Regions from separate parts of the Pseudoalteromonas sp. SG43-6 genome, predicted to be linked through region 2. Evidence: predicted binding sites of a transcription regulator. Region 2 holds the regulator's gene; each other region holds the start of a gene.

Region 1 (7,529 bases), on a different contig from region 2:
TTTGCATGCCAACCAATAACCGTTTCGGCAGGTGCATACATAGGATCGGTTTTCGGCCTAGGTTTCGGATTTGGTAAACTATCCCCTTGTGGTGTAGTCACCTTACCCGCTTGTTCAGCTTCAGGGTTGCTTTTATTTACTGGCTGCTCAGTTAACTCACACCCTGCGAGCCCTAAGGTTGTAATGCAAACTACTAAAATGGCATTTAAACGCACGCCCATGCTAATTAACTCCTTGGTTTTTATTGGTTGGAGGGATGATTGGGATTTGAATTATAAAACGACAGCCTTGTGGCTCATTATGCTCAACGTGTAAAGTACCCATCAATTGCTCAACAGACTCTTTTACAATGGTGAGCCCTAAACCACTACCTTGAGCGGTTATATCTTTAGCATTCTTACCTTGATAAAAGGCACTGAATATATGTGATTTCTCTTGCTCTTTAATACCGGTGCCTTGATCGCTAACGCTCATAGTCAAAGTACGACCAGCTAATGACAGAGCAATATTGACCGCCTGTCCTGCTGGTGAAAACTTTAAGCCATTAGAGATCAACTGAATTAAGATCATTTCAACAAGCTCTGCAGCAATTTCCAGTGGTTGCTCGGGTAACTCACAATGCCAACATAAGCTTTGCTTACGCGCCACTAAACGATGTTCAAAATGGCTGTTTATCTTGGTTATTAATTGCGAGAATTCCAGCTCACTTAAGTCTTCTTTGCTGCTGCGAATCGCATTGTAACTAAGTAAACTATCGATCATAGCGCGCAAACGCACCATGCTCTGGGTAATTAACGCCAACACCGCTTGCTGCTCTTTGTTAATTGGCCCAACGATTTCATCGGCAAGTAAGTCAGTGCCCTCAACCATTGACGCTAATGGAGTTTTCAATTCATGGGTAACATGGCGTAAAAAAGTATCTTTTTGTTGCTCTAATTGATGCAACTGCTCTTGCACCCATTGTAATTTATTTCCTAGTTCAACCAACTCAGCAGAGCCTTGTACAGCTATTTTTTGTTGCCAATGACCTTGCCCAAGCTTATCAATAACCGACGTTAATCCTTTTAAGCGACCACTTATACGCCATAAAAAACCACCACCTACTAGTAAAGTTAATGGGATAAGTGCTATTAACCAATTGATAAATGAGCTTTGCAAAGCTTTTAACTGTTGCTGATTTTTAGTTATTTGCAGCTCATTTTGATCTCTTAGCCACACCGTTTGACGCGCAATTAATTCACTCACAGGAATAAACAATTGCGCATCTTGTTGTCCTTCAGTAACGAGTTGAGTATGCGCTAATTGCAATACCTGTGCGAGTTGCTGCCATTGCTTAATATACTCCCCCGTAGAACTTATAAAAGTTAGTTCATCAATGCTTTGTAGTGATGATTGCCACTTATCAACAATCAATTCATCGAGTGATTCGCTTTTCAGCACCCAGTTTTGTCGCGTTGCACGCTCTAAGCTATTGAGGTCTTGCTTAAGATTATTAAATGACTTGGTAATTTGATAATTTTCACTGACGATTTGTTGAGTTACTGCTAGCTGTTTATTCAGCGCATTTAAAAATACAATCACTACCAGTGATAATGGCAGCAGCGATAACAAAGTACTAAACAAAAACTGGCCTATTAAATTGGGTCGCCAACTAAGTAATGCACTGTACTTTTTAGCGAATGAGGCCATTATCGCTACTCCTTTAGTTAAATGTCTGATTATGGAAGGTGTTACTTATACACTAGCTGAATCAATAAGAATAATGAATAAGGCGAACTGTGTAGCGCTATATAAAGCGACTGACGCTAAATTGAAACAACTTAACCAACTGTTTTTTAAAAACTTAATCAATACCCGTTAAAAGTTGTTGCAAAAAAGACACACTGCCCAGTCATTTTTTCCCACTTATTATCATGCCAAAACATTAAGTCACTGATATTTTTACAATAAAAAAATTGGCATCGTTCTTGTAACATCCGTATCAACGACTGTTTATAAGGAAATAATATGAAAATATTAACACCGCTGTGCTTATGCATCAGCCTACTGCTTAGCTTTAACAGCTTTGCCATTGATGTCGAGGCCACCTTCGCAGAACTTGATAAAGACAGTAATGGCACATTGAGTGAAGCAGAAGCATCTGAAGATGCGGTATTACACGAAAGTTTTGAGCAAATTGACAAAGATCAAAATGGTCAAATTTCATTTGCTGAGTTTAAACAATTTTTGCAATAATTTTCCCAAAGGAAACACTGCTATGAAACAACTTATCGCCGCTTTTTCACTGATGTTTTTAGTCATTAGCGCCACTGTTTTAGCATCACAATTAAACGTTAAGTTTGCGCAATTAGATACCGACTCTGACGGACAAATTTCATTGCTTGAAGCCAAGCAAAACAACACGCTATTAAAGCAGTTTACTGATCTTGATGATAATAACGACGAGCAGTTATCTGAGCAAGAGTTCGCAAAGTTTAAATTTTAAAAGGCTTTAAAGTATTTGCCATAATCCCGGAGGGAATGTGTAAACGGATTTAATGTTGGGATTTAAATTATGGCAAATGCTTTATTCTTTTTGTTGGTAGGATGTAAATAATGAAAAGCATATTAATAATATTAAGTGTGTCGCTAGCCACCAGTTTTAGCGCAATGGCACTGGATGTAAAACAACGTTTTGATCATTTAGATAGCAATAAAGATGGCTATTTAACGCATAATGAGCTTGAACCACAACCACAATTGTTGAGTAACTTTAAACGTTGGGACAAAAACCAAGACAATAAAATTTCCCTATCTGAATTTAAGCGTTTTTTAACTAATAATCTAGATTAACGAGTTTCCCCAATGAAATTTTGTACACAACTGGGACTAAGTTTGTTATTTGTCAGTAGCTGTTGCAGTTTTGCAACAACTGATAATATAGCAGAACAATTCAAAAACTTAGACCGCGATAAAGACGGTCTTATCACGCGTTCAGAGTCAGCAAAAGATCCTGCCCTGTGGTCTCGTTTTAAAAACTATGACAGCGATAAAGATGGTAGATTATCACTGTCTGAATTTACTCTATATGCAAATAAATGAATAGCTAATTCATCAGCATAGTTGAAATGCACAACGATAAATAATTTATTATATTTAATTTGCAGACTCAGTATTCTCTGTTACTGTTTAACTAACAAAAGCAGAAAAAGAATTCTAACAATGAAATGCTTACTCGCCTGTTTAATCACTTTATCTTTACCTGTGCTAGCTGATACCACGGTGATCTACAATGCTAACGGTTACACTCCAACTTACAGTGGCCAATTACAGCAATTTTCTACACTGGTTATTAAAGATGGCAAAGTAGTAAAAGTAGGAGACGATAAACTAAAAGCGAGTTTCCCTAATGCTGCAGTATTTGATGCCGAGCAACAAACCTTATTACCTGGTTTAATTGACGCCCACGGTCATGTGATAGGACTTGGTAATAATTTAGCGCAACTCGATTTACGTGGCAGTATGTCGATTGCAGAAATACAAAAAAAACTTGCTGTATTTGCTAAAAATAACCAGGGCTGGATTATTGGCCGCGGTTGGAATCAAGAACTGTGGCCTAATAAGCAATTTCCTACTGCTGCTGACTTAGATAAAGTTGTCAAAGATGTTCCGGTGGTGCTTTCTCGTGTCGATAGCCACGCGATTTGGGTTAATAGCAAAGCGATGGAGTTAGCCAAATTAACACCCACAGTACAGTCACCAGCAGGTGGTGAAATTATTCGCAACCAAGCAGGTCAGCCTAGCGGTATTTTTGTCGATAAAGCCGAAAGTTTAATTACTGCACATATTCCAACGCCATCTGATCAAAACGTAAATAATGCCTTAAATCAAGCTGGCCAACATCTGCTCAGCTTAGGTATAACCTCAACCCACGATGCTGGGATTGATAAACAAACATGGCAAGTTTACAAGCAAAGAGCTGAACAAGGCACCTTACCGCTGCGCATAGTTGCAATGCTAAGTGCAACAGATCCGTCCCTTGAAGATATGCTCAGAGCCGGTCGCTATAAAGATCTTAACGATTTCATGTCTATTCGTAGTGTAAAAATATATGCTGATGGTGCGCTAGGTAGCCGTGGCGCCGCACTACAGGCCGATTACGCAGATAGAAAGAATCACCAAGGTTTAATGCTCGAAACTCAACAAAAACTAGAGCAGCTGTACACATTGAGCTTTAACCATGGTTTTAGCGCCAATACCCATGCCATCGGTGATAAAGCAAATCATATTGTGTTAGATGCCTATCAAAATGTATTTAAAAAAACCGGCGGGATTTTACTACGTAACCGTATAGAGCACGCACAGATAGTTGATCCAGCAGATATTCCTCGCTTCAAAGCACTTAAAATCATTCCATCAATGCAACCGGTGCATGCAACTTCTGATATGCATATGGCAGAGCAGCGCCTTAGCGATACACAATTACAAGGTGCATATGCTTGGCAAACGTTTTTAAAGCAAGGCTCAGTAGTAGCTGCAGGCTCAGATTATCCAGTTGAACTGGCCAACCCCTTTGACGGTTTGTATTCAGCAATTACTCGCCAAGATCACAATCAATTACCCGCTAATGGCTGGCGAGTCACTGAAGCACTGAGCAGAGAAGATGCACTCAGAGCATTCACGTTAGGTGCCGCGTATGCCGCACATCAAGAATTTAAATTAGGTAGTTTAGAGCAAGGAAAGTGGGCTGACTTTATTTTAATCGACAAAGACTATTTTAAAGTGCCAGTACAAGAAATTTTTACCATTGTCGTAAATCAAACATGGATTGGCGGTGAATTACGCTACCAAAAAGCGCAAATTGATACACAGAGTAAGGCACAATAAACCACGCTATTATTGCGGTTTTTGTTGTTGACGTTTGAGCTTAATTAAATGATAAATATTTACGAAGGTTAGCAAACCATTAGTGATAGCCACAGGCCATGCAGCAATCGCAATACCGTAGGCTGTGAAAGCAATACAACCGGCAAGGTTAAACCAACGAAGTTTGCTCACATCACTCATAGTTAAAGAGGCAATAAGTAAAGCTGAGGCAAAATACCCCAAATATTCCCAACTCATTTGTTCTCTCCGGTACTTTAGGTTAGCATTGCAAATGTTGTAGTTTAGGCAAAGTTATTCCACAATATAGCAATAGTATAAAAAAGCTAACTTACTAAAAACCCAAAGCTGCTAAAAGCACACTTTAATAATCATTACACGGGATATCAGGTATTAAGCTTAATTAACCGAGTTAACTAAGCTAGTAAGTTAGCGTAAATTCTTAGAATCTTAATGCTAACGTCATTAAGGTGTAATAAATAGGACAATTGTCCGAAGGGCATTGTTGATGTTTCAATATCATTTTTCTAGTTATCTCGTCGACCAGCTACTAACCTTTGCTGGCAGCCGTTATCAACAATCTAAAAAAGAAGTACTGATCCACCAAGATCAACCTCTTACAAAATTAGTGTTAGTCAGAAGCGGCACCGTATCGTTTAGTTATGATGTCGGTAATGGCCGCCGCTTACTGCTGGGCCAACTTGATTGCAACAACACCTTAATTGGTGAAATTGAAGCGCTAAACAATAATCCCTGCATTTATACAGTTACCTGCTTCAGTGACGTTAGCTACAACCTAATAGAGCTAAAGCACTGGCGTGCCCTGTTACTTGAAAAGCCAGAACTGAGTTTATACACAGCACAAACTATTGCCGCTAAGTTTCAAGAAAACCAAAAAATTAATTTAGATAAACTATTGTTGCCATTGGGTTACAATATCGCCAAAGACTGTTTATTACGTGCCGAAAATAATAACCCCACCCTGCTGCGCGCATACCCAACGGTAAATGCTGAAGCTGAGCGTTTTGCCACCACAGAGCGAGCCTATCGCCGCGTAGTATCGGAACTGGTGGAAAGAGGTTTAGTCGCACGCTCAAATGATGGACTCAAAGCGGTTGATTTAGATAAACTTAGCGATTACGTGGATAGTTTTTCGCAGCTATGAAGTTGACTCACATTAAAATTCAGCCGAAAAAAACAACGTTTAACTGCCTAAAATGCAACTATTTACATTTACAACCGCAGCCTACTACTTTAGCATAGTAAGCTAATAACGAAGCTGCGCTAAATCCGTAAAAATTAAATAAGAGATTTATTACATAACAGGGTAACAATTTTCTTATTTAATTAATAAAAGTATATATAATGTTCACTTGACGTATATATAATGTGCGCTTATCCTTGATGAACAAATTATTGTATTATAGGTGCAAGCCTGACCTGGTGCGCGCTTCGGTACATTTATAGAACTGCAATTAAGTCTGTTTACTTTAAAGAGAAAGGAAAGAAAGGTAACGATTATGGGAAATAATAAATTCAAGCTCACCAAGCTAGCTCTTGCACTTGGTCTGACAGCAACTTTAAGTGGCTGTTTTAGCGATAACGACAACAATGATTATGTAAAGCCACCAGTTCCACCTGAACCAACCGTTGATGTTGCTGTACCACCAGTAGCAATTGAAGCTCAAGCAGGTTCAGTTACTGTTAATATCGTAGATGTAAAGGGTGCTGCTTTAGCTGATACGGTTACAGCAACGATTAGCTTTACTTCTTCTGAAGACGGCCTTTTAACAGCTGCAGGCAACGCTTTAGCTGATACCGACAAATCATCAACAGCTAGTTCGTTTGCATACACAGTAGACTCTATCCCAGCTAATGGTGTTAGCTATGACTATGTTATTTCTGCTGCTGGATATTTAAACAACTCTGGTACTTTAACGTTATCACCAACTGATAACGTTGTAGCACAAGAAGTTCGTTTAACACCACGTACACTTGCAGATTCTGATGTAGCGATTGTTGCTGACACCAAAGAATTAACTGCATTAGTACCTGAAGGTGAAAATACCACTGTGTCGTATGACCCAGCTTCAGGGTTATCAATTTCTGGCGATAAAACAGAGATTACATTACCACAAGCAATTAACAAAGCAGGTGTTGCTGTTGGCGGTTCAACCGTTAAAATCAAAAGCGGCACGCAATTTTTAGATAAAGATAATCAACCGTTAACGACAGTTCCAAAAATGACTGTTGCCTACTTTGCGAATGAAGCAACACGTAATGATGAAGAAGCCGAAACTGCAGCTGCAACCTCGTCGTCATTAGATGCGTTCCCTGGAGGTTTAGCTCTATCTGTAGCTTCTGATCCTAACAGTACTGATCAAGTGCAAGGTTCATTTACTTCAGGTGGCTTTGTTGCTATCGAGCTAGTTGATGATGCTGGTAATAAAGTGAAATCTTTTGGTGCAGGCAATTCAATCACTGTTGCAATGCAGGTCGACAAAAAGACTTCAAACCCTTGTCCTGTAACTTTACCTGCCGGTACTACTGATATCAAAGCATACGCCGAAGCAAATGGCTTCAAAAATGGTGTATGTACTGTTGCAGCTCCTGTAGCTCGTAAAATTGCGGTTGGTGATATCTTCCCAGTTTGGAGTTACGATGAA
Region 2 (7,529 bases):
CACCGCGTTTTAAATGTGGCTCGGAGTTTGTGCGTCAGCAAGCTCAACGCCTACGGTGTTAAAGTTTATCTCGGTGTTAAATTTACTTTGATGTTTAGTTAATTACTTGTAGGCGAGTGACTTGCCACTGCGTTTTAAATGTGGCTCGGAGTTTGTGCGTCAGCAAGCTCAACGCCTACGGGTGTTAACGTTTATCTCGGTGTTTAATCACTTGTAGGCGAGTGGCTTGCCACCGCGTTTTAAATGTGGCTCGGAGTTTGTGCGTCAGCAAGCTTAACGCCTACGGGTGTTAAAGTTTTGGGTTTATCGTAGGCGGTGCTTTATGCCGCGCGGTTGATAACATTCATGGCTAAAGCCATTGCCTAAGTTGGCGGATGAGGTTGATGTAACGCTAAGAGATGCGCGAGATAAACTCGCGCCTACGATGGGTTTAACCTTTAACTAATTTTTAACTACACCAACAACCATGTGGCGGTGCCTAGGAAGGCGAAGATCCCTACAATATCGGTTACGGTTGTCAGTACTACGCTGCCAGCTAATGCAGGGTCAATTTTCATTTTTTTCAATAGCAGCGGAATACTGGCACCGGCGATACCTGCGGCTACTAAGTTCATAAACATGGCAAAGGCGAGTACGCCGCCAAGCTTAAAGTCCCATTGCCAAATAGCAACAACACCGGCAATTAAAATGGACCAAACAATCCCGTTTATTGCGCCGATTGCAAGCTCTTTGATCAGTAAAAAGCGTTGGTTAGTTTGGTTGATATGACCCACTGCAATACCACGTATTACGAGGGTTAATGTTTGGCTGCCCGCAACACCACCCATGGATGGCACTATACCGTTGAGTACCGCTAGAATAGGTAAAATTGCTAAAGTGTTTTCAAAGAAGCTTGCCACAATCGCAGCAAGTAGCGCGGTTAATAAGTTAACGCCAAGCCAAATTGAGCGCTTTTTCGAACTTTTTAACACCGGAGCAAAGGTATCTTCTTCATCATCAAGACCGGCTAGGCTTAATAAGCTATGCTCGGCGTCTTCACGGATAACGTCAACGATATCATCGATGGTGATACGGCCAAGTAGATGGTCATTATCATCAACCACTGGGGCTGATATCCAGTTATGACGTTCAAACAGTTGTGCTACATCGGTTTCATCCATCGAAATGAGGATAGATTCACAATCTTCATCCATTAAGTCGCGAATAATTTTATCTGGCGAGTTAGTCAACAAGGTCGTTAACGACATGGCACCTATAAAGCAGTTATGTTTATCAACAACATAAAGATCATCGGTACCTTCTGGTAGCTCACCACGTAAACGTAAGTAGCGCAGTACTACGTCGATAGTGACATCTGGACGGATGGTCACTGTATCAGTGTTCATTAGCGCGCCAGCAGAGCGCTCTTGATAAGAGAGTGCTTGAGTTGCACGTTCTCGATCTTGGCTGTCCATGGCACTAACAACGTCTTTGTAGACGGTATCAGGTAGGCTACGTAGTACTTCCCCTAGATCATCGTGGCTCATGTCCTCAGTTGCCGCAGCGATGTGCTTCGGCTCCATTTGGGCAATGATCCCTAAACGAACATCTTCTGAGAGTTCTTCGAGTACGTCACCTTGTACATCTGGATCAACCAGTTGCCATAGCAAGGTACGAATTTTATGTGGGGATGACTCGAGTAATAATGCGGTGTCACACGGAGCTGTTTTTGCCAACATACGCCTTACTTGAACAAATTGACCACTGTTAAGTGACTTGGTCACTTGTTTTAGTTGTTGTAGTGGGTAATCTTGTTCAAAAGCTTCTGGCATTGGCGTCCTTAAAAATTAATACGCTTGATAGGTAGGGTAACAGTTGTCGGTAATTAACGCGCTTGGTCTGTTTAATTAACGACTTTATTTAGTTTAACGCAATTTAGTGGTACTGACTACGAGCTATTCTTGTTCGTTAAAGCGTTGTGCGATCAACTCGCCAATTGCTGCAAGAGCAGGTTCAGCGTCCGGGCCTTCACATACAACTTTAACTTCTTTGCCTTGGCTACTTTCTAATAGCATTAAGCCGAGTACGCTATCGCCTGCGGCTTGTTTGTCATCTTGATGAAGTGTGATGCTGGCATCAAACTGCACAGCTAATTGCGCTAATACGCTGGCTGCGCGAGCATGTAAACCGAGTTTGTTTTTTATTAAAAATGTATCTTCTAAACGCATCAACATTCCTTACTGTAAACGTGAGTTGTTATTCTTGTTCACGATGGCGAATTTTCACATTGCTGTGGCTCATCGAGAAGCTTTCACCTATAGTTTGCGCTAGATAAACTGAGCGATGTTGACCACCGGTGCAACCAATAGCAATTGTTAAGTAACTGCGGTTATTACGCTCCAAATGCGGTAACCAAGTTTGTACAAAGGTTTGGATCTGCCAAGTGAATTTTTGTACGATACTATGGCTGGCTAAATAATCTTTTACTGGCTGATCAAGGCCTGTAAGTGGCTTAAGCTCAGGCTCCCAATGTGGGTTTGGTAAAAAGCGTGCATCAAAAACATAATCAGCTTCTTTTGGGATACCATATTTAAAACCAAATGATTCAAAGGTAATGATTAGTTTTTTATCTTTTTTCCCTAAAATCTTTTCACGGATTGACTCTGCAAGCTGGTGGACACTCAGATCAGTGGTATCAAGTATAAAGTCAGCGCGAGTAGTTAATACATCAAGTAATACTTTTTCTTGCTTGATAGCTAAATCCAGTGGCAAAGAGTCCAAAGATAATGGGTGTAAGCGGCGAGTTTCAGAAAAACGTTTGATCAGGGTTTGATCATCACTGTCTAAATAAAATAGCGTCGGATTTGCAAAACCAGGCAAGTATTCAAGAATATCGTTAAATTCTTCCTGCTCTTTCGGTAAATTACGGACATCAATACTGACGGCAATTTTGTCATAATTATCAGAGACACTGCGCACTAATGAAGGTAATAAGTTTACCGGAATATTATCTACACAATAATAGCCAAGATCTTCTACTACACGCAGAGCAACAGATTTACCTGAGCCAGAACGCCCACTGATGATGATTAACTCCATGTAAATTCTCCTTCATTTGGCTACGATTGCGCAGCAATTACGTGATACAAATCTTGGTCTGTTTTTGCGCTACGTAGTTGTTTACAAAAATCTTTGTCGTTGAGTTTATCAGCAATTGTGGCTAACGTCTTCAAATGAAGTTGGCTATCACCATCTGGCACGATGAGAGCTACAAATATATCAACTGGGCGATTATCTATCGCATCAAAATCAATCGGTGATTCACTCACTATAATTATTGCTAGCGGGTTTTCAACACCACTCATACGGCCATGAGGAATAGCAATACCACGACCAATACCCGTACTACCTAGTTTTTCTCTCGACAGTAGTGCGTTGAGGATTTCTTGTTGTGATAGCTGAGGAAGTTGTTCATGAGCCAATTGGCTGATAAATTCAATGATCCGTTTTTTGCTATTAAAAAGGACCGCAGCTTTACTGCAGTCCTGGCAAATAAGTGAGCTTAATTTCATAGTGTTAGTGTCGAGCGTGCTTCTCTTTGTGTTTAATTACCTGACGGTCAAGTTTGTCGATTAGTCCGTCAATGGCTGCATACATGTCTTGGTGCTCAGTTGAGGCAAATAATTCAGCGCCACTGACATGTAATGTGGCTTCTGCTTTTTGGCTTAGCTTTTCTACATCAAGAATGACATGGACATTATTGATATGATCAAAATGCCTTTCAAGCTTGGCAAACTTATTGTTTACATAGTCTCTTAATGAATCAGTAATTTCTACATGACGACCAGTTAAATTTAGTTGCATAAGCATTTTCCTCTTGTGATTTTACGCCTTAAATCAAACTTTTACGTTGATTTGACGGTGGAATAGCCAGTGACTCGCGGTATTTTGCAATAGTCCGTCTAGCTACTTTGATACCTTGCTCTGCCAATATATCTGCAATTTTACTATCACTCAATGGTTTCGCTGAGTTTTCTGCACTGATCAATTTTCTGATCAATGCTCGAATGGCTGTCGATGAGCATTCGCCGCCGTTCTCAGTACTTACATGGCTCGAGAAAAAATATTTTAACTCAAATATACCACGAGGGGTATGCATGTATTTTTGGGTGGTTACACGAGAAATTGTTGATTCGTGCATCTCAACCATTTCGGCAACGTCGTTTAGTACCATAGGGCGCATGGCCTCAGGGCCATGCTCAAAGAATCCTTGCTGCTGTTTAACAATGCAGTTGGTTACTTTGAGTAACGTCTCGTTACGACTTTCTAGGCTTTTAATAAACCATTTAGCTTCTTGCAAATGCGAGCGTATAAATTGGCTGTCAGTGCTTGATTTTACAGAGCGTGACATCGCCGCATATTGGCTGTTCACTCTAATTTTTGGCATGCTGTCTGGATTGAGTTCAACCACCCAGCGACCTTTAATTTTTTTCACCGAAACGTCAGGAATAACATACTCTGATTCTTCGCGTACTATGGTATCCGCAGGCTTTGGGTTAAGGCTGTGGATCAGTGTCATTACTTCTTTTAGTTCATCTTCTTTAAGCTTAGTCTTTTTCATCAAAGTGCGATAGTCACGACTAGCTAATAAATCGATATGATCAGTTAAAATCATTTTTGTCTCGCTAATCCAAGGAGTTGCAGGATCAAATTGATTTAATTGAATACATAAACATTCTTGTAGGCTGCGCGCAGCAATACCAACAGGGTCAAACAACTGAATGCGTTTTAACACTGCTTGCACTTCGTCGAGTTCGATTTCTTCTTCGTTATTACCTTGATTTAAGCTCTCTGCAATGTCTTCGCAGCTCAAGGTTAAAATACCTGAATCGTCAACGGCTTCAACAATCGCAATGGCAATGGCTTCATCGGTTGGACTAAAAGGTGTGAGTTGTAATTGCCACATTAGATATTCGTGCAAGGTTTCAGTTGAGGCACCTTGATAAATTGACTCATCTTCAGGCATTGGCCCAGATGACGTATTTGGCGCAGCACTCATGTATTCGTCCCAGGTGACGTCCATAGCCATTTCGTCACTTAAGGTCTCTTTACTTAATGCTTCGCTACTTTCTTGTTCATATTCGCTTGGCTTGTCGTCTGCTGATGCGCTAACGGTTAAGTCATCGTTATCTTGTTTTTGTTCGTTTTTACCAGCCGTGTCGTCTGAATATTCATGTTCTTCTAGCTCTAACAATGGATTGCTGTCGAGCGCTTCTTGAATTTCTTGCTGGAGATCCAATGTACTGAGTTGCAATAAGCGAATTGCTTGTTGCAGCTGTGGTGTCATTGTAAGTTGCTGGCCCATGCGCAGCTGGAGTGATTGCCTCATGTATCTCTAACAATCCTTTTATTGTTATCATCGTTAAGTCTAGCAGATACTTAGCCGAGCGTGGCTTTATAGCCTAAATTGCTCGCCCAGGTAAACATCGCGGACTGTTTGGTCGGCGAGTACATGCTCAGGGGTACCTGATGCAATTAACTCCCCATGAGAAACTATGTAGGCTTTTTCACAAACATCAAGGGTTTCTCGTACATTGTGGTCGGTAATAAGCACGCCAATACCACGGTTTTTAAGGTGTTCAATAATCTTCTTTATATCTAACACTGAAATAGGATCAACGCCAGCAAAAGGCTCATCAAGTAAGATAAATTTTGGGTTTGCGGCTAAAGCGCGTGCAATTTCAACTCGACGACGTTCACCGCCAGATAATGCCATACCTTGGCTGTCGCGGATATGTTGAATGCTAAACTCATCAAGTAAGCTGTCGAGCGCTTCTTCTCTGGCTTGTTTATTCAGCTCTTTACGAGTTTCTAAAATAGCCATCAGGTTTTGATAAACAGTTAATTTACGGAAGATGGATGATTCTTGTGGCAGGTAGCCAATCCCTAACCGTGCGCGACTGTGCATTGGCAGTAAGGTGATGTCATTATCATCAATACTGATTTTACCTTTGTCGCTTGGAACTAAACCCACAATCATATAAAAGGTGGTGGTTTTACCAGCGCCATTAGGACCCAATAAGCCAACAATGCTGCCTGCGCTAACTTCTAAACCCACGCTTTTTACAACTTGGCGACCTTTATAGCTTTTTGCTAGAAATTCAGCTTTTAATGTACTCATGGCTGCCCTTTAGATTCGTCTTTTTTACTGTCTACTGGTACCAAAATGGTGTGCACACGATCGCTTGAGCTTGCGCCTTTTTCAGCACTGATCAGTTGCTGGTCCATATCATAGGTAATGCTTCTGGCATTGATTTTTTGACCTGCCTGAGTGACTTGTGCATTGCCAACCAAGGTTAAATAGCGCTTAGCGACATCGTAACGGACTTCATCAGCACTGGCACTCATTACTGTGCCATCAGTTTGTTTTTCTTCAAAGTAAGCCGGACTGCCAGTTGCGACAAGTAGTTGTTTGTTATCGCCTAAATCTTCGCGCTTATGGACTTCAAGTCGATCCGCTTTGATACGGCGGTTACCATGAATGATTTCAACATTTTTTTCAAAAATACCGATATTATCTTTCAGTTGGGCAAGCTGCGTGTCAGCACTGATAGAGACTTGATCTGCAGGTGGTGTCGTATTTTCAGCAAAGCTTGCAAAAGCAATGAATAAGCTTGGTATAACAAGCAAGTGAGCAAATTTATTGGTCATAATATATGGTTCGCGTATGGTTAATTAGTTCTACCACTTCGGCTTTTAAGTCGGCATGGAGACCGCGCCCAGTGATTTTTAAATTTGGTCCGATTAATTCAACTGGTTGTTCTGAACTCATGGTTTGTAGTTCAATATCAACCTGAATATTATCTGCGTTTATATGTTCAATCATGGCATTATTGGTCAGGTTTTTAGCAACCACATTACCTTCTAAAATTAATTGATGATTTTCATATAAGGTGGCTTCATCGGCATTAATTTGCCACGTCTGCTGTTGATTATAGAGTGTAAAAATAGGTTGTTCAAAGTAAGTGAACCCTAACTGTTGATAGAGTTCCATTTTTGCAGCTGTTACTTTGTGGCTAATTTTACCTTGTTCATCAAATGCGGTTTGTTTTAATGCCACCGCAGTATAATCAGGTTTTGCTATTATATCTTCTTGGTGTTGTTTTATGGCGGTACTTTGATAAAAATACGGATACCACAGCCATACCATGCAGCCGACAAATAATACGCATAATATTAAACGCGCACTATTCATGAGCTCGTGCCTTCGCTGGTTAATGATTTACCATTTTCGAGCATTAATAAATCAGTGAGTTCACGCACCGCCCCAAAGCCACCAGGTAGCATGGTTGTATAATGTGAAATGCGTTTGATTAGTGGATGCGCATCATTTACTGCCACCGCAAAACCAACCAATTCCATTACCGGCAAGTCAGGTCCGTCATCGCCTATGTAAGCGATTTGTTCATCGCTTAACTGCAATTTATCCTTGAGCTGTTGATAAGCTTGCAACTTGTTTTCTTGGCCTTGGTAAATATGCGGTACTGTCA
Region 3 (7,529 bases), on a different contig from region 2:
TTGAGCTTTGCGAGCAAGGCTCTATTAACCTCAACTATTAATAAGATAGATTATCCAACTACTTTACGCCCGCTCATCTTTTGGTGAGTCCATCACTACATGCGAAGTGATCGTTCGTACCTGTGGGATTGATCCTAAAACATCAGCATGGAATGCTTTATAAGACTTAATATCAGCGGTTTCTACTCTAAGTAAATATTCAAATGCTCCTGTGACATTATGGCACTCTTTAACTTCATCAATAAACTCAAGTGCTTGTTCAAAAGCTCGTTGTGATTTCGTAGAGTGCTCATTTAAACCCACCCCCACATACGCGACAAAACCAAGTCCAAACGCTTGATTATTAATAACTGCTCGATAGCCTTTGATCACACCTGCTTTTTCTAACTCTTGTACACGGCGCAAGCATGCTGATGGGGATAAACCAACCAAATCAGCAAGTTCAGCGTTGGCAATTCGACCACTGCGCTTTAATTCTTGCAATATCCTGTCGTTAATTCGATCTTTTTTCATATTAAGTTGCTAAAGTAAATTTTGAATAGATTAATAAGCGTAAAAATTGCGAGCCATACAGAATATAATTGCACAATCATTATCAACTGAGCAACTATAAATGAATATTGAATTGGTATCAGCATTAGCATTATTTGCACTTGTATCTTCCATCACCCCAGGTCCTAACAACCTGATGTTAATGAACTCAGGCGCTAACTTTGGTTTTAAACGTTCATTGCCACATTTACTCGGCGTAACAATTGGCTTTGTGATCATGCTCGTATTGGTTGGTTTAGGTGTCATGCAATTATTTGACTTTGTTCCATGGAGTTACCAGCTATTAAAAGTGCTTTGCATGGCTTATTTGCTTTATCTTGCTTATAAAATTGCCAGTAATAAAACTCCTATCGGTGCTAAAAATAGCGATACTAGACCTTTTTCTTTTGTACAAGCATCTTTATTTCAATGGGTTAACCCGAAAGCCTGGACTATGGCATTAAGTGCAGTGAGTGTTTATGCCCCATCCAAAGGAATTGGTGCAGTGGTACTTGTAGGTCTTATTTTCGGTATAGTTAATTTACCCTGTGTCTGCTCATGGACGTTAGTCGGACAAAAGCTACAAGTATGGCTAAAAGATCGCAAGCGCCTACGAGCATTCAATATTTTTATGGCTGTATTGTTAGTCGCCTCGGTACTTTTTAGTATGCTGTGAGTAATAAAAAAAATAAACGCCTTAACAATGGCAACTTGGTTAAGTTGCCATTGTTAACCTCAATTTCGGATAACAAATCAATTTCCAGCAGCTAACTTATAAACCCCCTCGCGAACTAAAACTTTGATCTACTGCAACATGACTATGCTTGCCTCGTGCAATTATGGAGAGACTTGCAAACAGTACTGACACTTATCTATATTCATGAAGAGGGATGGCTAATGACGAATAAAGCAATAGCGAAGTTTAATATTTCTGCAACCGCAGCAAGTAATTTCCAACATGAAGCTGACGCAACGGCTGATTTTTGGGGCAATAAACCACTTAATACCTTGCCCCCTCATGATTTTATTGCTCCTTATGCACGTCATAAAACGCTGCCTACACCCGGTATAGAAAAACGTAATGCTTGGATCATTGGTGGAGGTATTGGTGGCCTAGCAGCGGCATTTTATCTTATCCGTGATGGCCATATGAGCGCTGAAAATATTACCATTTTGGAAGAAATGGATATTGAAGGCGGTTCAATGGATGGCGCGGGTAACCCTGATGACGGCTATATTATTCGTGGTGGCCGTGAAATGAACTGGAATTACGACACCTTGTGGGATCTGTTTCAAGACGTTCCCGCTGTTGAACTGCCCGAAGGCTATTCTGTGCTTGATGAGTACCGTTTAATTAATGATAACGACGCTAATTACTCACAAGCCCGTTTAATAAATAAATGCGGTGAGATACTCGATGCAAGTGACTTTGGCCTGAATAAAGCCCAGCAATGGGAGCTGATCCGTTTAATGCTCAAGCGCAAAGAAGAGCTTGACGATCTCAGCATTGAAGACTATTTCAGCAAAGGTTTTTTACAAAGCAATTTTTGGTTTTTATTTCGTACTATGTTTGCCTTTAAAAATTGTCATAGCTTGTTAGAAACTAAACTGTATTTGCATCGCTTTCTTGATTCTATTGATGGCTTTGCCGACATGTCTGTTTTACTTTTTCCGAAATATAATCAATACGATACCTTTATTAAACCGCTTGCTAATTTATTACGAGACAAAGGCGTGAATTTTCAATTTGCAAGCCGTGTAAACGATCTGGATATAACATTTACCGGTAATAAAAAAACCGTAACGGGGATCCATGCCACTATAAAAGGTCAAGCACAGCATATTAACGTTGCTCCAGACGATTTAGTTTATGCACTAACGGGTTCAATGACAGAGCATACCGCTTATGGTGACATGCAAAATGTGCCCGAGCTGAACTGTGAAAAACACGATCCCGGCGAAAATAGCGGGTGGAATTTATGGAAAAACCTCGCGAAGAAATCAGCTGTTTTTGGTAAACCCGAAAAATTTTATGGCGATATTGATAAGTCTATGTGGGAGTCAGCCACACTGACTTGCAAGCCATCCCCACTTATAGATAAGCTAAAGACATTATCAGTAAACGATCCTTACTCTGGTCGCACGGTAACTGGCGGCATTATTACTTTTACAGACTCTAACTGGCTATTGAGTGTAACATGTAACCGCCAACCTCATTTTCCAGATCAACCCGATGATACGTTAGTACTTTGGGTCTATGGTTTATTAATGGACAAACAAGGTAATCGTATCGTTAAAACAATGCCACAATGTAGCGGTGAAGAAATAATTACGGAGCTTTGCTACCATTTGGGCATTGAACAGCAGCTTGATGAAATCATTGCCAATACCAAGATACGTACAGCGCTAATGCCTTATATCACAGCTCAATTTATGACTCGTGCAGCTGGTGACAGACCCACCTCAGTTCCTGAAGGTTGTACAAACTTAGGTTTGATTGGTCAATTTGTTGAAACCCACAACGATATTATATTCACGATGGAAGCCTCTATTCGTACAGCACGTATTGGGGTATATAAGTTACTTAATATCCCTAAACAAGTGCCCGACATTAGCCCAACCCAATATGATATTCGTAACCTAATTAAAGGAGCTAGAGCGCTCAACAGCGGCAAGCCCTTTATTGGCGAGCGGTTATTACACCGCCTGCTTGATAAAACCTACTTTGCTCATATTTTACCGCCATTACCAGAGCCAAGTAGTAAAGAACAAATCCATTTTGAAGCAGAAATGCATGAGCTACTGGGCAAAGGCAGCTCGGCGATGCATAAATTTTCAAGCTGGGTTGGTACACTCAGGGATAATTTTTCGCATAAAGATAAATAATCTGAGCTTCGGATAATAAATCTATCCTCAATGGCTATGGATGGCCAAGCTAAAAACTATTTCTATACAAAATACAAAGCCTTGATCTTGATAAAGTGCAATAAGAAAAAACCAGGCTAGAATAAATAATAATATGAGCTCTGGATAATCCATCTATCTCCAGTAGCTATTTTAGTAAACCTTTTTAACCAAAGTTCTGGTTAGTAATTTAACAGGAGCCAAAATAAGCCAAACAGTTGCAGATTTAATGACATCAGATCCATATGCCGTAAGTGCAGAAAACACCCTACACGACGCACATAATCTAATGAAGGAAAAAAATATCCGCCATATTCCGGTAATTGATCACAATGGCGAACTAGTGGGTATGTTGACACAAAAAATCATGATTGCCCAAGTGATGAATATTATGGCTAATTACAGCCCTAGCGCACTTGAACGAAAGGAAAAACAAACGAAAATACACACTATTATGGCAACCGATTTTACCACTGTACTAGCAACCCAACCACTGCAAGATGTTGCTCGGTTTTTTGTTGATAACCGCCATGGTTGCATGCCTGTGATCACTGAAAAAAATAAACTCGTGGGTATACTTACCTCGTCAGACTTTGTACGCCTAGCGGCCGCTTTATTATCTTAATGCAAGGTGATAATAAGACCGCTATCCGTATAAAATGAATATAAACTCGTGTAATCGTGTATGCCAAGTAGTCCTTGGCACACACTACAGCCAGCCTTTGTGTTTAAAAAATAAATAAGGGGCAAAGCCCGATAGCAACATAATGCCAATTGCAAATGGGTAACCCCATTCCCATTGCAGCTCAGGCATTATATTAAAGTTCATCCCATATACACTGGCGACTACAGTAGGTGGTAAAAAAACCACCGAAGCAATAGAGAAGGTTTTGATAATTTGATTTTGTTCAATGTTAATAAAACCTTGTGTTGAATCCATCAAAAAGTTCACCTTATCAAACAAAAAGGTACAGTGAGACATTAGCGTATCTATATCAAGTACAATTTCTCGTAGTGATTCGCGATCCTCATTTTGTACACCTAAACGACGTATTAAAAACGAAATATTGCGCCGCGTATCCATTAAACACAAACGCACTTTCCCATTCGCATCCTCTAAACGCGCGATACGACTGACCGCTTCTTCTAGATCAGAGTCATCTTCTTCTAGTACATATGCACTGAGCTTCTCTAACTGATGATGCATATCCTCGAGCATATCAGCATGGTTTTCGACTTTTTGATCGAATAATGTAACCAATAACTGTTTTGGCGTATCACACATTACTTGACCTTTACGTGCTCTTAAGCGTAACAATCGAAAGTCAGCCAGCTCGTCATCGCGAATGGTCAGCAAACAGTTATCCTGAAGTAAACAGGCCACTGTTACCGTATTAAAACGTCCTTCATTGGGCGACATAAACAATGCGTGCACATGCAAGCCTTCATTGTCGATAAAACATCGCGATGAAGCTTCAATCTCTTGCACATCCCCTGACTCAGGAAAAGTTATATTGAGCGTTTTTGCGAGCGTATTTCGCTCATCTTCCGTTGGGTTGATTGTGTCAATCCAGTGTGCATTTCTGATTGATGCTTCAAGAGAAGTATCGGATGAAGGCTCTAACTCTCTGATCACCCCCTGCTCGATAGAAAAAAATCTCAACATGCACTTCTCCTTTAATAACAAGATGGGTTGAGTATATGTAAGTGATGATTAATCAACAATGATAATACACTTCTGTATCACAGTTATTATTGAGAGTAAGTAATTCGCTAACACGTAACAGCATCTTTTATTTTGCAGATTTTACAAAAAAGTGCATATTTTTCATGGCATTTCAAAGAAATGCTTTCATCACCCAACTTCAAAAAACATATAAATCATTAAATATCAGAAACTTAAAAAATAATTTTTATCGGCACAGCCATTGCTTTATATAAACTAACGCATGTTCATAGACTTTATTAGACGCTGTGAACATTCCTTATAAATCAGGAGGAATAATGAGTAACAATAACGAAACAAACAAAATCGCTGAATTTACTGCCCCAGGTATGAATGAAGAATCTGCAAAAAATACCATTGCTACACTTGATAACCGCATGGTCGCACTGATCGATTTACAATTGACTCTAAAACATATTCATTGGAATGTAGTTGGCCCAAATTTTATTGGCGTGCATGAAATGCTCGACCCTCAGGTTGAAGTGATCAGAGCAATGACCGACACCATCGCCGAGCGAATCGCTACGCTGGGCGGAGTTCCGGTTGGTACTCCAAAATCGATAGTTGATCGTCGTTCATGGCAAGATTACGCAATTGGTAAGGGCTTGGTAAAAGATCATTTAGTTGCGCTTGATAAAGTATACAATGGGATTAATGGCGATCACCGAAGTGCGATTGGCAAGCTATCAGAGCTCGATCCTGTATCTGAGGATATGCTAATTAGCCAACTTGCCGATTTAGAACAGTTTCAATGGTTTGTGCGTGCACACTTAGAATCGTCAACGGGCAAACTCAATAGCTAATCTAGCGGTTTTGTGTTCAGTTTAAACTGATTCATTTATATTTAAAGTCAAAGATCAGGCTATTTAAAGCCTGATCTTTATTTATTACTGCTCAACAATAATACCGCTATTTTTTGTTTATATTAGATCTTAAACTGACCTACCAAATCGCCTAAACTCTCCCCTCGACCAGCTAAGTGATGACTGACTGATGAGGTTGTTTTAATTGAACGAGTAAGCTCATTAACGATTTCTTGAATCGCAAAAACGTTACGGTTAATTTCCTCAGTTACACTACTTTGCTCTGTGGCAGCGGTAGCTATTTGTGTGCTCATATCGTTAATTGTAGTAACCGAGCTGGTTACCGCTCCTAAACTTTCAGAAATTGCGCGAGATGACTCAACTGAGCGATTACAGCTTTGCTGACTTGCCAACATTGCCTTTACCGCAGCCGTGACTAGCGTATGTAACTCATTAAGCATTTCATTAATCTCTAACGTACTCTCTTGTGTACGACTGGCTAAACTTCTCACTTCATCAGCTACAACCGCAAAACCACGGCCTTGCTCGCCAGCCCTTGCAGCTTCAATAGCCGCATTAAGGGCCAGTAAGTTAGTTTGCTCAGCAATGCCACCGATAACACTTAATACACTGTTAATTTTTTTAGATTGTTCACTTAATGAATTAACCTGTTCAGCAGCTTGATTAATCTCACTCATTAAATTTGAAACTTCTTCTAAAGAAACATCTACACATTTTTGAGCATTGGCAACATCTTGCGTGGCTGACTGGGTTGATACCGCCACTTGTGTGGTATTTTGCGCGACTTCCTGAGATGTTGCTGACATTTCGGTGATCGCCGTTGCTACCAGCTCAGTTTCATGATTATGGTTTACTAACTGATTTTCAATTAACTGTGTTTGTGTATTGATATCATTTGATGAATCTTTTACATCACGGGTTACATCTGCCACATTGGTGATAATGCTATGTAGTTTACTAACAAACACATTAAATGAATTACCCAATTGACCAATTTCATCGTTACTATGCACTTCTAAGCGCTTAGTCAGATCACCTTCGCCTTTTGCAATATCATCTAAGTTTTGCACCATATTGTGAATTGGTTTTACCATATTGTTTGCCGCAATTAAGGCAAAAAACACCGTCAACACCACCCAAAATAATGCAATTAATAACAGGGTCGTTACTTTTTCATTCATATGAGCTTGTATTGTTGCTTGGTACTTTGTTAGCTCAGCTTCAATATCATCCATATAAGCGCCCGTTCCTAGCATCCAATCTGTACCAGGAACCATCGCTGCATAGCCCATTTTTTCAACTAAACCCGTTGTATTAGGCTTTTGAAAAGCATAATAAAAAGCACCGCCACCTTGTCTTGCTTGCTCAAGCAACCCAACAATTATTTTTTTACCATTAGGATCGGTCATGGCTATTTTATTTTGCCCTTCAATTGCATCACCCAATAACGCATGGAAAATACTAACGCCTTTTGTATCATAGATAAAAAAGTAACCATCTTTACCAAAAGTGAGATCTCGCAATGCATTTTTTGCATCTTCTTT
Region 4 (7,529 bases), on a different contig from region 2:
TAAGTTGCTAATATTTTACTTCGCAATATCAGTAATTACAGAGTGTGGTCGTCGTTTACGGTGATAAGTTCATTGACGCGCTAAAGCACTACCTACCATTTCGGTGCTTGCAAATAGTTACTTAATTTTTACCACCGAGGCGCTGCGCGCTACACGGAGCTGAAGGGCTAGGACCCTAATCCCTTCCTCTTTGAACTCGGAGTTCTCTGTGGTGGATCAATCATTTAAAGGTCTTTTGCACAAAGAGAAGTGAATGAGATCAAATGAGCAGATAAAAATATATATAAATCTTTCGTGGCTGAAGCCTGCTTATATGTGGTTTAAGCATTTGTAGGAAATGGCTTCAGCCATTAATTCCTAGACGCTAGATTTAGGATCCTAGCGCCTAGTCACTTTTCTAGCTCTTAACACCGAGTATTTTTCAATAATCTCAGCTTTACGAAAACAATCATTACTGTGATCATTCACCATACCACAGGCCTGCATATGGGCGTACACTGTGGTTGGACCTAAAAACTTAAATCCCCGTTTTTTTAAATCTTTTGCAAATGCAGTTGAGGCCTCTGTGATTGCAGGGTAGTCACTAAGTTTATCTAACTCATTCACTAACGGCTTACCACCTACAAACTGCCATTGATAGTTACTGAAGCTGCCAAATTCTTGCTGAATTTCAATAAAACGTTTGGCGTTATTTATAGTTGCTACAATTTTTAAACGATTACGTATAATTGTTTCATCAAGCATTAATCGTTCAACATCGTGCTCGTTCATTTGTGCGACTTTTTCTACATCAAAATCCAAAAATGCACGACGATAGCCATCACGTTTCTTTAAAATCGTATACCAACTTAATCCTGCTTGTGCTGATTCCAGAGTAATAAATTCAAAAAGTGTTTGGTCATCATATACTGGGATCCCCCATTCATCATCGTGATAGGCAACATAGTCATCTTTACTGGTATCGAGCCAAGGGCAGCGACATAAATTTGTTGAATTCATAGTGTCTCCTTGCTTTGCTTATTTTAGTTTGTCATTTTTTTGTCGCGTTATTTATACGCTAAGTAAATGAAATTAATCAATATAATTGTTGGTACAATTTGTGCATTTAGCTAGTTAGATCCTGTAAATGAGAATGCATTATGGCCTTAGCTAATGTCTTAAAACCACAATTTATCACAGCGACCCAGTATAACCCATGTTTACTGCAAGAAGAGTACATTGGTGAGTTAAGTGAATTACGCCAGCAAGCCAGTTGGTTAAGTCATTTAGTAGATACAATGCCTGCGGGTGTTGTGGTGCTTGATGGTCGCGGTTTGATCGCTAAAGCTAATCAAATTGCAACAGACATGCTAGGGGAGCCACTCGAAGGTGAAAAGTGGTTCAGTGTGATCCAGCGCTCGTTTCGGCCCCAACAAGATGATGGCCATGAAGTATCGCTAAAAGATGGACGCTTAATTAAGTTAGAAATAACGGCATTAGCGCCAGAGCCAGGGCAATTAATCTTAATGACTGACTTAACCGAAACGCGTCGTCTACAAACACGCGTTGCACATATGCAGCGTTTAAGTGCATTGGGTAAAATGGTGGCATCTTTGGCACATCAAGTGCGAACACCACTGTCTGCTGCGATTTTGTATGCCGCTAATTTAGGTTCAAAGCGGTTACCCGAAAGCTCGCGAGGCAATTTTCATACTAAGTTAATGTCGCGTTTAAAAGATCTCGAAACCCAAGTAAACGATATGTTGTTGTTCGCAAAAAGTGGCGATCAGCAAGTTGTTGAACATGTTTCCATGCAGCAATTATTAACTGAAGTGAAAACTGGCGCTGATGCTATGGTCGCACTTAATAATAGTGAACTTCAGGTCAGTTTACCTGAGCCTGATATCGAGATAATGGGCAATAAAACTGCGCTTGCCAGTGCCATTCAAAACCTTATTCACAATAGTATTCAAGTCATTGGCAGTAATGCACTCGTTCAATTAAGTGCGCAGCGGGATGCGAGTGACCCCGAGCTAGTGTGTATTACTGTAAGTGATAATGGCCCTGGGGTCGATTTAAGCTTACTTGATAAATTATTTGAACCATTTTTTACTACCCGAAGCCAAGGCACAGGTTTAGGCTTAGCGGTAGTTAGTTCAGTCGCAAATGCACACCAAGGACGAGTTGCAGTAACGAACAATGCTCAAGGCGGAGCCTGCTTTAGTTTACTGTTACCTATTTGTACAAAGTCAACATCGGCGGAGGCAATATGAACAACACGATTTTAGTGGTTGAAGATGATGCAGGGCTTCGTGAAGCCTTGATTGATACGCTTGAAATGTCTGGAATAGATTGCGTTGCGGCTGACAGTGCCGAGCAAGCTATGGTGCTACTTAAAAAAGACAGCTTTTCGCTGGTCGTGAGCGATGTGCAAATGGGCGCGATGAGTGGTCTTGATTTACTGCGCAGCATAAATCTTAATTACCCTGATCTACCGGTTTTAATGATGACAGCGTATGCGACTATTGATGATGCTGTTGAGGCTATGCGGTTAGGGGCAATTGACTATATGGCCAAACCGTTTGCGCCCGAAGTGCTACTTAATATGGTAAGCCGCTATCTACCTGAGCCAGAAAAAGAAACTGATGGCCCGATTGTCGCCGATCCGAGTAGCATTCAGCTATTAGAACTTGCAAGTCGGGTTGCTAAATCGGATGCCAGTGTGATGGTGCTTGGTCCTAGTGGCTCAGGTAAAGAAGTACTCGCACGCTTTATCCATGATAAATCAGATCGCGCAGAGCAGCCATTCGTCGCAATAAACTGTGCTGCGATCCCTGAAAATATGCTCGAAGCTACATTATTTGGCTACGAGAAAGGCGCGTTTACTGGTGCGATTCAAGCTTGTCCGGGTAAATTTGAGCAAGCACAAGGTGGCACAATTTTACTTGATGAAATCACTGAGATGGATTTAGGCCTACAGGCTAAGTTACTACGTGTATTACAAGAACGCGAAGTTGAACGTTTAGGTGGTCGCAAAACTATTAAGCTAGATGTGCGTATTTTGGCTACCAGTAACCGTGATTTAAAAGAGGCTGTGGCTAAGCACCAGTTTAGAGAAGATTTATATTATCGGTTAAATGTATTTCCGTTGATGTGGCGTCCACTTTGTCAACGTCCAGGCGATATTGTCGTGTTGGCAAAGCATTTAATTGAACGTCATCTCAATAAAAGCAAAGAGCCTATCGCTGTACTTAGCGAACCGGCAGAGAAAAAATTATTAGCTCATACTTGGCCAGGTAATGTGCGTGAACTGGATAATGTGATCCAGCGTGCGTTGATATTACGCCACGGTGATATGATTGACGAAAGTGCTATTTTTATTGAAAATTTAACCCAGACTCCTCTAACTGCGGCTTTATCAGCAAGTTTAGTGCCGGTTAATTCAGCACCAGAAAACACTACTTCGGCGGTTACAAGTTCACCAACTAATGATGCTTATTATGATCTGCAAGCGCCAGCAATAAAAGCGACAGCAGAACGCAATCAGCTGCGTGAAGAATTACCAAGCTTGGATTCGGGAAGTTACAAAGATGAACTTAAAGATAAAGAGCATAGAATTATTTTAGAGACCCTAAATCGTTGTCAAGGCAAGCGTAAAGATGTAGCTGAAACATTAGGGATCAGCCCACGAACATTACGTTATAAATTGGCACAAATGCGTGATTTGGGGATCACCTTACCTGCTTAAGCCTCTATAATTTTTGTTTTCCTTCACTATTTAATTTACGCTCAGCCTTGCTGGGCGTAAACTTGTCAAAACTCTGACAACAAAAACACATCTCAAGCTATTGATATTAATTAATTTATTAGTTGGCATGCTTTGTGCTTTATTAAGTTATTAGTAAACTGCATCGTCAGAGACAATTATGAAAATTCAAAACAGCGCATTATTTCAAGAAATGCAATCTATGGCTCTCGAAGCTGGTCGTAGTAATCAAGTAAACAAATTACCGACGCAGGCGCAGCCTACTTCGAGCGCCCAATTTGGCGATTTGTTAAGTGATGCACTCAATACCGTGAATGGCCTTCAAGCTGATGCAAAACAAAAAGTCGTAGCGGTTGAAATGGGCGACCGAAATGTGTCATTAGCGGATGCGATGATCGCATCACAAAAATCATCGGTTGCCTTTGAAGCCACTGTACAAGTTCGTAACAAACTTGTAGAAGCCTATAAAGAAATCATGAACATGCCTGTTTAACTAGGTAGTGGAGAATTATTGTGGCGCAATCTAATCAATCAACAGATCTTGCTTTGGCCGGCGGCGGTATCGACCAAACTGATAATGACGATCAACAAGAACAAAAGTCAGGCTATTTAAGTGCATTAAACGGCGTTGATGTATTACGTCAGGTCACTTTAATTATTGCATTAGCGATTTGTTTAGCGATCGCTATTTTTGTGATTATTTGGGCACGTCAACCAGATATGCGTCCACTTGGAAAAATGCCAACGGAAGAGCTAATTCAAACGCTCGATTTTTTAGATGCACAAAAAATTGACTATCAACTTGATGGCAATGTGGTTTCTGTTCCTGAAAATGAATATCAAAATATTAAATTGTTAATGACCCGCGAAGGTATTGAGCAAGCGCCGAACTCGGGTACTGATATTATCATGCAAGATATGGGTTTTGGTGTTAGTCAGCGTTTAGAGCGTGAACGTTTAAAGCACGGTCGTGAACAACAACTTGCGCGCACGATCGAGGAACTACAAAATGTCACGCGTGCTAAAGTATTATTGGCAATCCCGAAAGAAAATGTTTTTGCTCGTCGTGAGAAAAAACCATCCGCAACAGTTGTATTAACTTTAAAACGTGGTCGTATGCTCGGTAGTGAAGAAGTGGACGCCATTGTTGATATTATTGGTTCAGCAGTGCAAGGTTTAGAGCCGTCACGAGTAACTGTAACAGACCAAAATGGCCGATTACTTAATTCAGGATCGCAAAGTGCGTTAGCTGCTCGCTCACGTAAAGAATACGATATTGAACGTAAACGTGAACAAGAATATCTAGATAAAATAGATGGTATCTTAATGCCAGTTATTGGCATGGGTAACTACACTGCACAAGTCGATTTAAGTATGGACTTTAGCGCGATTGAAGAAACTCAAAAACGCTACAACCCTGATTTACCAGCGGTACGCAGCGAAACCACTTTTGAAGAAAACAACATCGGCGGGTTAGCTATCGGTATTCCTGGCGCGCTGACAAATCAGCCCCCAGTGGATTCGAATATTCCTGAAGTTGCCGGTCAAGGTGGTGCAGGCTCTGGTTCATCACCCAGTCGCACTCATAAAGAGGCGACACGTAACTATGAACTTGATACTACTATTTCCCATACACGTCAGCAAAGTGGTGTTATTCGTCGAATTAGTGTGTCTGTGGCAGTCGATTATGTGGCAAAAGTGGGTGAAAATGGTGAAACGACTATGGAGCCTCGCTCAGTTGAAGCACTGTCAAATATTCGTCGTTTACTGCAAGGTGGTGTGGGTTTTGACTTACAGCGTGGTGATGCATTAGAAGTAGTGACAGTACCGTTTGTACGTGAACCGATGGACTTAGCTATTGAAGTACCACTGTGGGAACAAAACTGGTTTATGAAAGTTGTGCGTTTAGTGCTTGGCGCATTGGTTATTATAGTGCTAATCATGGCGGTGGTTAAACCTATGCTGAAACGCTTGATTTACCCAGATGATACCCTTGAAGAGTATGATGATGATGCGCTTAGTTCTGGTGTAGATATTGGTGATAACACCCTAGATATGCTAAATAAAGATTTTGATTCTGCTTCGGTTGGCTTCTCAAGTGATGGTACACTACAGTTACCAGACCTACATGGCGATGAAGACTTATTAAAAGCTGTTCGTGCCTTAGTAGCAAATGAGCCAGAACTCTCCTCACAAGTTGTGAAAGCGTGGTTAACTGAAGATGACTGATCAAGAACAAAAACAACTGCCAGCAGCGTTTGATGTTGATAAATTAGACGGTGTAGATAAAGCCGCAATTTTATTGCTAAGCTTATCCGAAGAAGATGCAGCGCAAATATTAAAGCACCTTGAACCTAAACAGGTGCAAAAAGTGGGTATGGCAATGGCGGCGATAGATGATCTATCGCAAGCCAAAATCAGTGCCGTGCACAATTTATTTATAGAACAAATACAAAGCTTTAGTACGATTGGCTTCCAATCAGAAGATTTTATCAAAAAAGCGCTTACTGCGGCACTTGGTGAAGATAAAGCGGCAAGCCTGATAGATCAAATTGTTATGGGATCTGGTGCCAAGGGTCTTGATTCATTGAAATGGATGGACTCAAAGCAAGTTGCCAATATTATTCGCAATGAGCATCCGCAAATACAAACTATCGTTTTATCGTATTTGGAGCCTGAGCAATCGGCCGAAATTTTAGCGCAGTTTCCTGAAAAAGTGCGCTTAGATTTAACCATGCGCATCGCCAACCTTGAAGAAGTTCAACCTGCGGCTTTACAAGAATTGAACGAGATCATGGAAAAACAATTTGCCGGACAAGCTGGTGCGCAAGCTGCGAAAATGGGCGGTTTGAAAGCGGCGGCTGATATTATGAACTACCTCGATACCAATATTGAAGGTCAGTTGATGGATTCAATCCGCGAGCATGACGAAGAGATGTCGCAACAAATCCAAGATTTAATGTTCGTATTTGAAAACTTAATGGATGTTGATGATCGTGGTATTCAAGCTATCTTGCGTGAAGTCCAACAAGATGTACTGATGAAAGCCATCAAAGGCACTGATGATGCATTGAAAGAGAAAATCCTCGGCAATATGTCAAAACGGGCTGCAGAGATGCTTGCTGATGATTTAGAAGCAATGGCACCTGTGCGGATCAGCGAAGTTGAAGCCGCGCAAAAAGAGATCTTATCTACGGCACGTCGTCTCGCTGATTCAGGTGAAATTATGCTTGGTGGTGGTGGTGGTGAGGAGTTCTTGTAAACCATGAGCAAACCTACTCAATATCAAGGTCGTCCTTTACGTGCCAGTGAAGCAGTTGATGAATTATTAGAAAACTGGCCAATTCCAGATGTTACGCAAGACACTCGAAAATTCGATGGTCGTTCAACGGCGTTTGGTACACCGCTGGCCGATTTATATCGTAAAGAGCTTGAAGAAAGTGAACAAGCACTAGAGCCCGAAGAGCCTGAGCTGCCTTCGTTAACGATGGCTGAGCTGGAACGAATTCGTCAAGATGCCTACGAAGAAGGCTTAAAACAAGGCCACGAGCAGGGTTATATTGATGGTTTTGAAAAAGGCGTAGGTGAGGGAAAAGAAGCCGGTTATAAAGAAGGCATTGAGCTTGGTAAAACACAAGGTCAAGAAGAAGTAAAACCACTGATTGAAGAACAGCTAACGGGTCTAAAAGCATTGTTGGATAGTTTGTCAGCGCCATTAGCTAAAGTCGATGATGACGCCGAAAAGCAACTTGTACAGTTAACCGTAATGCTAACCGAAGCGTTA

Evidence for each region. The regulator sigma-54, encoded in region 2, starts transcription at its own class of promoters, with help from an activator protein. The targets are predictions, from matches to a motif close to GTTGGCACGNNNNTNGNNT.
Region 1: the regulator sigma-54 is predicted to act here: its motif matches at 1,955-1,973, upstream of H5201_RS03230 (EF-hand domain-containing protein).
Region 3: the regulator sigma-54 is predicted to act here: its motif matches at 5,351-5,369, upstream of dps (DNA starvation/stationary phase protection protein Dps).
Region 4: the regulator sigma-54 is predicted to act here: its motif matches at 3,849-3,867, upstream of fliE (flagellar hook-basal body complex protein FliE).

Annotation. Positions count from the first base shown of each region.
Region 1 covers NZ_JACJEZ010000005.1:59,766-67,294, forward strand. The annotation lists gene H5201_RS03220 (hypothetical protein) at 1-221, opposite strand, end outside; gene H5201_RS03225 (HAMP domain-containing sensor histidine kinase) at 223-1,692, opposite strand; gene H5201_RS03230 (EF-hand domain-containing protein) at 2,008-2,235, shown strand; gene H5201_RS03235 (hypothetical protein) at 2,258-2,485, shown strand; gene H5201_RS03240 (EF-hand domain-containing protein) at 2,596-2,832, shown strand; gene H5201_RS03245 (EF-hand domain-containing protein) at 2,845-3,081, shown strand; gene H5201_RS03250 (amidohydrolase) at 3,202-4,866, shown strand; gene H5201_RS03255 (YgjV family protein) at 4,876-5,103, opposite strand; gene H5201_RS03260 (Crp/Fnr family transcriptional regulator) at 5,372-6,028, shown strand; gene H5201_RS03265 (hypothetical protein) at 6,384-7,529, shown strand, end outside.
Region 2 covers NZ_JACJEZ010000067.1:394-7,922, forward strand. The annotation lists gene mgtE (magnesium transporter) at 453-1,811, opposite strand; gene H5201_RS20240 (HPr family phosphocarrier protein) at 1,935-2,207, opposite strand; gene rapZ (RNase adapter RapZ) at 2,236-3,078, opposite strand; gene ptsN (PTS IIA-like nitrogen regulatory protein PtsN) at 3,099-3,551, opposite strand; gene hpf (ribosome hibernation promoting factor) at 3,556-3,843, opposite strand; gene H5201_RS20260 (RNA polymerase factor sigma-54) at 3,872-5,368, opposite strand; gene lptB (LPS export ABC transporter ATP-binding protein) at 5,435-6,160, opposite strand; gene lptA (lipopolysaccharide transport periplasmic protein LptA) at 6,157-6,690, opposite strand; gene lptC (LPS export ABC transporter periplasmic protein LptC) at 6,680-7,234, opposite strand; gene kdsC (3-deoxy-manno-octulosonate-8-phosphatase KdsC) at 7,231-7,529, opposite strand, start outside.
Region 3 covers NZ_JACJEZ010000021.1:19,308-26,836, reverse strand. The annotation lists gene H5201_RS10660 (Lrp/AsnC family transcriptional regulator) at 64-513, opposite strand; gene H5201_RS10655 (LysE family translocator) at 614-1,207, shown strand; gene H5201_RS10650 (oleate hydratase) at 1,429-3,417, shown strand; gene H5201_RS10645 (HPP family protein) at 3,641-4,060, shown strand; gene corA (magnesium/cobalt transporter CorA) at 4,145-5,101, opposite strand; gene dps (DNA starvation/stationary phase protection protein Dps) at 5,440-5,964, shown strand; gene H5201_RS10630 (methyl-accepting chemotaxis protein) at 6,087-7,529, opposite strand, start outside.
Region 4 covers NZ_JACJEZ010000006.1:85,489-93,017, reverse strand. The annotation lists gene H5201_RS04110 (DNA-3-methyladenine glycosylase I) at 379-999, opposite strand; gene H5201_RS04105 (PAS domain-containing sensor histidine kinase) at 1,140-2,252, shown strand; gene H5201_RS04100 (sigma-54 dependent transcriptional regulator) at 2,249-3,727, shown strand; gene fliE (flagellar hook-basal body complex protein FliE) at 3,906-4,238, shown strand; gene fliF (flagellar basal-body MS-ring/collar protein FliF) at 4,259-5,974, shown strand; gene fliG (flagellar motor switch protein FliG) at 5,967-7,007, shown strand; gene fliH (flagellar assembly protein FliH) at 7,011-7,529, shown strand, end outside.